2 regions of the Arthrobacter sp. J156 genome follow, and region 1 is predicted to be linked to the other one. Evidence: riboswitches for the same ligand, from Rfam matches in the RefSeq annotation. Region 1 holds a riboswitch; the other holds the start of a gene.
What was found. Region 1 has a riboswitch for glycine ahead of gcvP (aminomethyl-transferring glycine dehydrogenase). Riboswitches for the same ligand answer to the same signal wherever they lie in the genome.
Positions count from the first base shown of each region.

Region 2: linked by a shared signal. The riboswitch ahead of gcvP (aminomethyl-transferring glycine dehydrogenase) and the one ahead of gcvP (aminomethyl-transferring glycine dehydrogenase) in region 1 are both predicted to bind glycine.

Region 1 is NZ_CM149650.1:2,250,539-2,255,822, forward strand. It holds gene gcvP (aminomethyl-transferring glycine dehydrogenase) at 1-2,803, opposite strand, end outside; glycine riboswitch at 2,961-3,059, opposite strand; gene AC0QR5_RS10285 (SGNH/GDSL hydrolase family protein) at 3,132-3,899, opposite strand; gene AC0QR5_RS10290 (hypothetical protein) at 4,010-4,279, shown strand; gene AC0QR5_RS10295 (hypothetical protein) at 4,276-5,064, shown strand; gene AC0QR5_RS10300 (serine hydrolase domain-containing protein) at 4,974-5,284, opposite strand, start outside.
Region 2 is NZ_CM149650.1:2,931,220-2,936,503, forward strand. It holds gene AC0QR5_RS13520 (glutamine synthetase family protein) at 1-352, opposite strand, end outside; gene eat (ethanolamine permease) at 427-1,866, opposite strand; gene AC0QR5_RS13530 (FadR/GntR family transcriptional regulator) at 2,069-2,854, shown strand; glycine riboswitch at 3,012-3,111, shown strand; gene gcvP (aminomethyl-transferring glycine dehydrogenase) at 3,265-5,284, shown strand, end outside.

The DNA.
Region 1 (5,284 bases):
GCGGGAAGTACTTGTCCTGGCGCAGGCGGGCCACCGGGAAGGCGGCCTGCTCGCGCGGGTACTTGCGGTCCCAGTCGCTGGAGACGACGGCGGAGGCGGTGTGCGGGGCGTGGCGCAGCGGGGACTCCTCCACGCTGAAGTCCCCGGCCAGGACCTGGTCCATCTCGGCGCGGATGGCGGTCATCGCCTCGATGAAGCGCTCGATCTCACCGAGGTCCTCCGACTCGGTCGGCTCCACCATGAGCGTGCCGGCCACGGGGAAGGACAGGGTCGGCGCGTGGAAGCCGTAGTCGATGAGGCGCTTGGCGACGTCCTCGGCGGTGACCCCGGTCTTCGCGGTGAGCTCGCGCAGGTCCAGGATGCACTCGTGGGCCACGAGCCCGCGGTTGCCCGTGTAGAGCACCGGGAAGTGCTCGTTGAGCCGCGCGGCGATGTAGTTCGCGGCGAGCAGGGCGTTCTTGGTGGCGGCGGTCAGGCCCTCGCCGCCCATCATGGCGACGTACGCCCAGGAGATCGGCAGGACGCCCGCGGAGCCGTACGGCGTGGCCGTGACGGGGGTGCCGTCGTTGCCGTTGGAGGCGCCGGCCGGGGAGCCGGGGAGGAACGGCACGAGGTGCTCGGCGACCGCGACGGGGCCGACGCCGGGGCCGCCGCCGCCGTGCGGGATGCAGAAGGTCTTGTGCAGGTTCAGGTGGGAGACGTCGCCGCCGAAGTGTCCGGGCCGGGCCAGCCCGACGAGGGCGTTCATGTTGGCGCCGTCGATGTAGACCTGGCCGCCCGCGGCGTGGACCTTGTCGCAGACCTCGCGCACGTCGGCGTCGTAGACGCCGTGCGTGGACGGGTAGGTGATCATGATCGCGGCGAGCGCGTCGCGGTGGGCGTCGATCTTCGCGTCGAGGTCGGCGGCGTCGATCGTGCCGTCGGAGGCGGTCTTGACGACGACGACCTTGAGCCCGGCGAGGACGGCGGAGGCCGCGTTGGTGCCGTGCGCGGAAGCCGGGATGAGGCAGATGGTGCGGGAGTCGTCGCCGTTGGCGAGGTGGTACTGGCGGATCGCGAGCAGGCCCGCGTACTCGCCCTGGGACCCGGCGTTGGGCTGGATGGAGACGCCCGCGTAGCCCGTGATGGTGCTCAGGCGCGCCTCGAGGTCGGCGATCAGCTCGCGCCAGCCGGCTGTCTGGTGCTCGGGGGCGTAGGGGTGGATGGAGGCGAACTCCGGCCAGGAGATGGACTCCATCTCGGCGGTCGCGTTGAGCTTCATGGTGCAGGAGCCCAGCGGGATCATGGTGCGGTCGAGCGCCAGGTCGCGGTCGGAGAGCCGGCGCAGGTAGCGCAGCATCTGGGTCTCGGAGCGCACGGAGTGGAAGATCGGGTGGGTCATGAACTCCGAGGAGCGTTCGACGCCGGACGGCAGTCCCGTCCCGGCCGCCGCCTGGGCCTCGGCGACCCGGGCGTCGGCGTCGGCCACGCCGAAGGCCGCGGCCACGGCGGCGAGGTGCGCCGCCGTCGTCGTCTCGTCCGTCGAGACGCCCACGGTGTCGGCGTCGACGAGGCGCAGATTGACCCCGGCCTCCTCGGCCGCGGCGACGACCGCGGCGGCGCGACCCGGAACGGAGGCGCGCAGGGTGTCGAAGTACTCGGTCCCGGCCAGCTCGATCCCGGCGCCGGCGAGGACGTCCCCGAGCGCGCGGGCGGCGAGGTGGGTGCGGCGCGCGATCGCCTTGAGTCCGTCGGGTCCGTGGTAGACGCCGTACATCGACGCCGTGATGGCCAGGAGGGCCTGCGCCGTGCAGATGTTGGACGTGGCCTTCTCGCGGCGGATGTGCTGCTCGCGGGTCTGCAGGGCGAGACGGTAGGCGGGGGCACCGGCGTCGTCCTTTGACACGCCCACGAGGCGGCCCGGGAGGGAGCGCTCGAGGCCCGCGCGGACGGCCATGTACGCGGCATGCGGGCCGCCGAAGAAGAGGGGGACGCCGAAGCGCTGCGTGTTGCCGACGGCGATGTCGGCGCCCTGCTCGCCCGGGGGGACGATGAGGGTCAGGGAGAGGATGTCGGCGGCAACGGTGACCATGGCGCCGCGCTCCTTGGCGGCGGCGATGATGCCCGCGTGGTCCACGACCCGGCCGGAGTCGCCCGGCTGCTGCAGCACGATCCCTGAGATGTCGCCCTCGGGCAGGCCCGCGGCGAGGTCGACGACCTCGACCTCGAAGCCGAGCGCCTCGGCGCGGCCGCGGACGACGTTGATGGTCTGCGGGAACAGGTCGGCGTCGAGCACGGTCTTCGCCTCGCCCTTGGCCTTGTTGGCCCGGCGCATGAGCAGCACGGCCTCGGCGACGGCGGAGGCCTCGTCGAGCAGGGAGGCGTTGGCGATCGGGAGCGCGGTCAGGTCGCCGACCATGGTCTGGAAGTTCAGCAGCGCCTCGAGGCGGCCCTGGGAGATCTCCGGCTGGTAGGGGGTGTACGCGGTGTACCAGGCCGGATCCTCGAGGACGTTGCGGAGGATGACGGGCGGGGTGCTGGTGCCGTAGAAGCCCTGGCCGATCATCTGGGTCTTGACGGTGTTCTTCGCGGCGAGGGCGCGGAGGGCGGCGAGGGCCTCCTCCTCGCTCAGGGCGGCGGGGAGCTCGAGCGGGGCGTCCTGGCGGATGCCGGCGGGGACGGCGGTGTCGACGAGCTCGTCGAGGTCCGCGTAGCCGAGGGCCTCGAGCATGGTCCGGGCGGCGTCGGAGGCGAGGCCGATGTGGCGGTCGGCGAAGACCGGCGCGGCGGAAGCGGTGGAGGTGGTGGCCGTGGTCGCTGTCATAAAAGGGAACTCCCGTGGTGGTCGGTGTGCACGCACGCCGAATGAGCTTCGGTTCCCTCCCCGACTCTGTATTGGACCTGAGAGATTCCGCGGTTCCCGGTCTCCCGGGTCCCGCTTGCACCGTCGGTGAGTCTGCGCGACTTCTTTCCAGAGTGGCCTCTGCGCGGCGGTACGGGGGCCTGAGAGATTCCCGGGGAGGAAATTGCTCCTACGGCGCCCGCCCATGGCTTGAGCGGGTCTCTCCCGCCGCATGTCGATGGCCGTGCCCCTGCGGGCACCCGTTCATTGTATTCCGAGACGCGCGCCACATCCAAGTGGCCCGGCCGTGCTACGGGGCGAGCCGGACGTAGCCGGGGTACTTGGCCGTGAGCGCATCGCCCGAGGACGTCCCGGTCAGGCGGCGCTTGACCCACGGCAGCACGTGCTCCCGGCCCCACGCGGCGTCCGCCTTGAGCTTCGCGAGCCGGCCGAGGGCGGGCGCGGCCTCCAGCTCCGGGGTCCGGATGGCGTCGGAGGCGCGGAGCACCTCGAGGACCTTCTTGGCCATGAGGGTGTGCCCGGGCGTGCCCATGTGGAGCCGGTCGCGGGCCCAGTAGCGCCAGTCCTGGAACTCACGCCAGCGCCAGTAGTCGGCGATCACGGCGCCGTGCCGCTCGGCGATCTCGCGCACCCACTCGTTGTAGATCGCGGTCCGGCCGCGGGTCTTGCCGAAGACGGCGGAGCCGGCGGAGTCGAAGCCCGTGAACAGGAGCACCTCGGCGCCGGAGGCACGCAGCGCGGCGACGGCGCCGGCGTAGCCCTCCATGAGCTCGTCGATGTCCACGCTGGGCCGCAGGATGTCGTTGCCGCCCGCGTACAGGCTCGCGAGGGTGGGCTTGAGCTCGAGCGCGGCGGGCAGCTGCTCGTCGACGACCTGGCGGATCTTCTTGCCGCGGATGGCGAGGTTGGCGTAGCCCCAGCCGGGGTCGGCCGCGCACAACTGCTCCGCGACGCGGTCCGCCCAGCCGCGCGCGCCGTTGGGGCGCGACGGGTCGTCGTCGCCGACGCCCTCGGTGAAGGAGTCTCCCAGTGCCACGAAGCGCTTGCCGTATTCCACGATCCCCAGCCTACGACGCGCCCCCGCACAGTCCACACCCAGCCGGCCGCGGGAGGCTGGAGGCACAGAGGGCGGCCCGCCGGGGCGGCCCCCGTCGAAGGGAATCCACCGTGCAGATCCGCCACGCCGTCTTCGCTTCCGTCGCCTCCGTCGGCCTCGTGGCCGCGGGCTGGCTGGGAGGAACCGCCCTCCAGCCCGCGGGAACGACGCCGGGGCCCGGCCCCTCTTCATCCGTCGCCGTGGGCGCCCCCTCGGAGTGGTCCCCGCTGCGGCCCGTCGAGCCCGGTGCCCTGCGCAGCGGCACCGCGGTGCAGTTGCTCAGCAGCGCGCCGCCGCGCGTCCCCGGGGAGCGGGAGCCGGTCGAGGGGAACGCGGCGTGAACGCGGCGGACGGCGGCATACCGGGCCTTGAACTGCACGTTCCCGGCGACCGGGCGGAGCTGCACGCCGCGCGGGAGGCGGTCGGGCGCGGAGCGGCGGGCCTGACGGGGCACGCGGCCGTGGCGGCGGCCGGGGACGTGTTGGCGGCCCTGCGGCTGCCGCATTGGGCTCTCTGTTGCGGCGGCTACGTGTATTGCGCCGGATCGCCGTTCCCGGCCCCGCCGGACACCGCGGATCCCTGCTATGGCGATCCGTTCTACGGCCGCCCGTGGCGGGCCGGGATCACGGCGCCGCGCACGGCCTCGTCGTCGCCGGGGGAAGCGGAGCTGCTGGCCGACGTACCGCTCGCGGGCACCCCCGGCTTCACGGCGGCGATCGCGACCGAGGCCGGCGACCGGGCGGACGCGTTCGCGCAGGTCAGCGTGCTGGCCGAGGACCTCGGCACGGCACGTTCACTGGCCCTCGCGGTCCTGCGCGCCGGGCAGGGGGCGCTGCGCCGCGGCGGCCTGGCCAGTGGCACGGCGGGTGGCACGGCGGCCGGCGGACGCCTTGCCGAGGTGCTCGCCGTCCCCTGGGCCTCGCCGGGCCGGCCCGGAACGCCGCTCGCGACTCACGGCTGGCCGCGGCACCCCGCGCCGACGGCCCACGGGTGGCCCCTCCTGGGGCTCGAGGCGGTCCGGCCAGGATCGGGCCCTCAGCCGGCGAGCAGCGCCTGGCGCAACGCCACGGTGAGCCGGCCGCCGCGGGAACCCGTGCCGGATTCCTCGGCGCGGGCCGGCACGTAGCCGAAGGCGGTCCCGTAGGCGGGATCGCAGAACGCGAGCGAGGCGTTGGCGCCGTCATGTCCGAACGCCTGCCAGGAGCCGAAGTCGTTGCGCGGCTGGGACTTCATGAACACGATCCCGAAGGCGCCCATGAGCCCGTGCGAGCGATCCGGGCCGAAGACCTGTTCCTCGGCGAACGCGGTGCGCACGCCCTCCGACAACAGGGGCTCGGAGACGGCAC
Region 2 (5,284 bases), 680 kb from region 1:
GAACGTCGCACAAGACCATCGCCGTACCCTCCAGCCACGGCACCAGGCGCAAGGTGTCCATGTCCGGACGCATAACCATGTCACCGTAGCCGTTTTCCCAGGAGGACATGGCATAGCCGTCCATGGTCGTCATCTCCACGTCCACCGTAAGAAGGTAGTTGCACCCTTCAGCGCCGTGACCGAGCACGTCTTCAAGGAAAGACCTGGCCCCACAGCGCTTTCCCTGGAGGCGGCCCTGGGAGTCAGTGATGGCAACAACTACGGTGTCGATTTCGCCTGAGGCTACCTTTTCCCTCAGTTGCTCAACGCTCAGCTGAGCGTTGGAGGGGTTTCCTGCGTTAGGGTGTGTCATTTTATTTCCGTAACTTCGATCTCGGTCTTTAGGGGTGGATTTTGGTGCGGGCTGTCAACCCGCACGGATTGGCTTCAGCTTTTAAGTTCTGCCTCGGCCGCGGCCAGTTGGGCGAATTCCTCTTCGGGTGCTCCTGCGACAATCCGGTGCCTGCTGTAGAACCAGTAGTAGAGGAGGGCGGCACCGAAAACTGCCGCCGTGATGGATGCGGCGAGGACATCGACAACGAAGGTGGCGACGACAGCCACAGCAGCAAGGACCAGCGCGATTGAGGTGGTGACCACACCGCCGGGAGTCCGGTAGCCGCGGGGGAGGTCCGGTTCTTTCCTTCGCAGCACGATGTGGGAGAGATTCAGCAGGACATAGGAAACGGTGGCGCCGAACACGGCGATGTTGATGAGCAGACCACCGTTGCCTGTGGTGGCAGCCAGGATGAAGCCTATGGTACCTGGCACGATGAGCGCCCAGTAGGGTGTGCGTCGTTTGCCGGTTAGCGACAGCCACTTGGGGAGGTATCCGGCGCGGGACAAAGCAAAGAGTTGCCGTGAGTAGGCGTAAATGATGGAAAAGAAGCTGGCGACGAGCCCTGCCAGACCTGCGTAGTTAACGAAGTCGGCAAGAACTGTGTTGCCGCCGTAAGCCAGACGGAGTGCTTCCGGCAGGGGGTTGTCGGATTCGCTCATAGCCGACGCGCCGGCCGCGCCGGGAACAAGAATAAGCATCAGTGAACCAAAAACGACCAGGATGAGCACAGCGACGATGATGCCCCGGGGCATGTCTTTTTTGGGATTGGCGGTTTCTTCAGCTGCCAGGGGCACGCCTTCGACGGCGAGAAAGAACCAGATGGCGTACACGAAAGCTGCGAGGACTCCGCTGATGCCCATGGGAAGGAAAGCGCTCGAGGCCGGCGAACCGTCGGGAACGATGTCAAAAAGATTTGCCGGGTTGAAATGCGGGATCAGACCAATGACGACAGCGGCCAGGGCTACGACCGCGACCGCAGTGATCGCGAAAATCATCTTCAATGCCTCGCCGACACCGCGTAGGTGGATCCCGATAAACACGGCATAGGTGGCGAGGTAGACCGGCCAGGAGTTCGTGAGCCCGAACAGCCCCAGCGCCTCTATATATCCCCCAATGAAAATTGCGATGGCTGCTGGCGCCACGGCGTACTCGATCAGCACCGCCATTCCGGTGGCGAACCCGCCAAGCGGACCCAGAGCCCTCCGCGCGAAACCGTAACCGGCACCAGCGGCCGGCAGTGTGGATGAAAGTTCCGCCAACCCGAACACCATGCAGGTGTACATGATGCCAATGAGCACAAACGCGATGAGGAGTCCGCCCCAGCCGCCTTGGGCCAAACCCAGGTTCCAACCAGCGAAATCTCCAGAAATAACGTACGCAACACCCAGCCCTGCCAGCAGCACCCATCCTGCGGCCCCGCGCTTCAATTGGCGGTGCTCAAGATAGCCGGTGTCGTCTTTGACAGGCTTGTTCGAATGCGAAGGTGTCATACTGTTTGCCTTCTTCCAAAAGAGGTAATGGTCTATTTACAGTCCATAAGTCTTCAAACAGTGTGGGTCAGGTCACGCTGGGCGTCAAGCCGCGGGGCCAACTTCTCGTAATTTTTAGTTAAAGCCGCTTCATGTCCTCCGCTTGACTGCCCATTTGGGGTGCATCCATAGGTATTTTTCTATACCGGAATATGATTGACCTATGGAAGACGCCCCGTTCGAGACACCAGCCCGGTTCCTTCGCCCTGTCAGAAATGGGAACGCTTTCGAAGAAACAATCGAGAGACTGCTTCAAAACATCAAGCTGGGACTGTTCAGCGCCGGAGCCAAGTTGCCGGCGGAGCGTGAGCTTGCTGAGTTGCTGGGCGTATCACGGGCCACCTTGCGTGATGCGTTGGCGGAGTTGCAAAAGGCGGGTTACGTGGAGGTTCAGCGCGGCCGCTACGGCGGCACCTACGTTGCCAAGCGCCGATTCGTAGATCCTGTGCGGCCCGCGGACTTAGATCCGGATGAGGTCGAGGATGCACTCACATTTCGAAGCGTTTTGGAGCCGGCGGCTGCATCGTTGGCCGCCAGGGCGCGGCTTTCTCCAGCTCAACGCAGACATTTACTGGACACTTTGGCCGAGGTAGCAGCAGCACCCTCGGACCTGTACCGGCCCAAGGACGCCAGATTCCACGTCGCGATTGCAGAAGTAACGGGTTCACCAAGCCTGGCTGCAGCAGTGGCAGATGTCCGGGCCCGAGTCAGCGATCTATTGGATCGCATTCCCTTTTTGGAGCCCAACCTGGAGCACTCCAACCAGCAGCATCAAGCGATCGTTGACGCTATCCTGCGCGGAGACCACGAGACGGCTTTCAAAGCCACTCAGGACCACTTGGAAGGAACCGCTTCGCTGCTGAACGGATTCCTCGGCTCCCCTGGCGCGCCAGCCCCAGCGCCGTCCGATTCCCTCGCAAACCCGGCAATCGTCCAGGTATTCAACTGACCTCTGGCACATCGGGTCTCTTTTCTGGAGCGCTTGAGACAGCCCTTGGCCTAGTCAGCGGTATCCAAGAATTTCTTGAAAAGAGTTCAGCCGGTTGCAAAGTGATCCCATGCACGCTAACGTTGTGGCCCGTATCACCTACATGTGAAACTGCTTATGATCTGCGGCGGGAGAGTCCTGCCGGTACGTTCCAGTCAGGCGCCGTAGGAGCAACTCCTCCCCAGGAATCTCTCAGGCCCACGTACCGCCGCGGTTAGGCAACTCTGAAAAGCAGCCAAATCTCTGGCTCACCGACGGTGCAAGCGGCGCCTGCTAAAAGCAGGTCCTGCGGAAACTCTCAGGTCCAATACAGAGCGGGGAGGAACCCGACTCAAAGTGGCTTTCCAGCCACCTGATCTTTGGAGTTCCTCATGACCATTCAGTCATCCGTTCCTGCATTCGTTGACCGGCACATCGGCACACGCAACTCCTCCGACGTTGACACCATGCTCAAATACGTCGGTTACGACAGCGTTGATGGGCTGGTTGATTCCGCCGTCCCACAGTCGATCCGCCGGGAGACCCCCCTTCAGCTCAAGGAGGCGTTGAGCGAATCGGAGGTACTCGCGGAGCTCCGCCGACTGGCGAACAAAAACAAGACTGCAGTGCAGATGATCGGTCAGGGCTACTACAGCGCCTTCACGCCGCCAGTGATCCGCCGCAACATCCTCGAAGGCCCTGCCTGGTACACCGCCTACACCCCGTACCAGCCCGAAATTTCCCAGGGCCGCCTCGAAGCGCTGCTGAACTTCCAGACCATGATCCAGGATCTGGTGGGCCTGCCCATCGCCAACGCATCACTTTTGGACGAAGCCACCGCTGTCGCTGAAGCTGTGCTTCTGATGCGCCGGGCCAACAAGACCAAGGACGCCCTTGAGGGCAAGACGGTGCTGGATGCAGACTGCCTGCCACAGACCATTGCTATCGTAAAGGGCCGCGCCGAGGCCCTCGGCTTCGAAGTTGAGGTCGCGGACCTCTCCAAGGGATTGCCCGACGGTGCAATCAACGGTGTAGTACTCCAGCAGCCTGGCGTTTCCGGCCGGGTTTTTGACCACAGCTCAGTGATAGCCGCCGCAAAGGAACGCGGCGCCCTGGTGACCGTCGCCGCCGATCTGCTCGCCCTTACCCTCATCACTCCTCCCGGCGAGCAGGGTGCGGACATCGCCGTCGGCTCCGCTCAGCGTTTCGGCGTGCCCTTGTTCTTCGGCGGCCCGCATGCTGCTTATATGGCAGTCCAAAAAGGCCTGGAGCGTTCCATGCCCGGCCGCCTGGTCGGCGTCTCCAAGGACAACGCCGGCGTTCCCGCCTACCGATTGGCGCTTCAGACGCGGGAGCAGCACATCCGCAGAGAAAAGGCTACGTCCAACATCTGCACGGCCCAGGCGTTGCTGGCTGTCGTGGCTTCGATGTACGCCGTGTACCACGGCCCCGACGGCCTGAAGGCGATCGCCGAAAACGTCCACACCAACGCCCGCGCCCTCGCCGCTACCCTGAAGCGAGCCGGCCGTGAACTGGTGTCCGAGACCTTCTTCGATACCCTGACCGTCCGCGTACCGGCCAACGCCGCCAAGGTGATCACCGCCGCCGAAGCGCGCGGCATCAACCTGCGCTTCATCGATGCCGACACCGTTGGCGTATCGGTTGATGAAACCACAACCCCGGAGATCCTCTCCGCGGTGGCCGTCGCCTTTGGCGCCGGCCCCGTCGTGAACGCTGCCGGTTTCGAACTCCCTGATTCGGTGCGGCGCACCACCAGCTACCTGCAGCACCCGGTGTTCAACACCCACCGCTCAGAGACCCAGCTGCTGCGTTACATCCGCAAGCTCAGCGACCGGGACCTTGCACTGGACCGCACCATGATCCCGCTGGGTTCCTGCACCATGAAGCTGAACGCCACGGCCGAGATGGAAGCCATCTCCTGGCCCGAATTCGCCTCCATCCACCCCTTCGCACCGGACTCCCAGACCGAAGGCTGGCGCGAACTCATCGCCGGCCTGGAAGCGGACCTCGCCGAAATCACCGGCTACGACCAGGTCTCCATCCAGCCCAACGCCGGATCCCAGGGCGAACTCGCCGGCTTGCTGGCCATCCGCGGCTACCACCACTCCCGCGGCGAGGCGCAGCGCAACGTCTGCCTCATTCCCGCTTCGGCACACGGCACCAACGCAGCGTCCGCAGTCCTGGCCGGCATGAAGGTGGTGGTGGTAGCCACCGCCGCCGACGGCACCATCGACCACGCCGACCTGTACGCCAAGATCGAGGCCAACAAAGACTCCCTGTCCTGCATCATGATCACCTACCCGTCCACGCACGGCGTGTACGACGCCGACGTCCGGGAGGTTTGCGACGCCATCCACGCCGCCGGCGGCCAGGTCTACATCGACGGCGCGA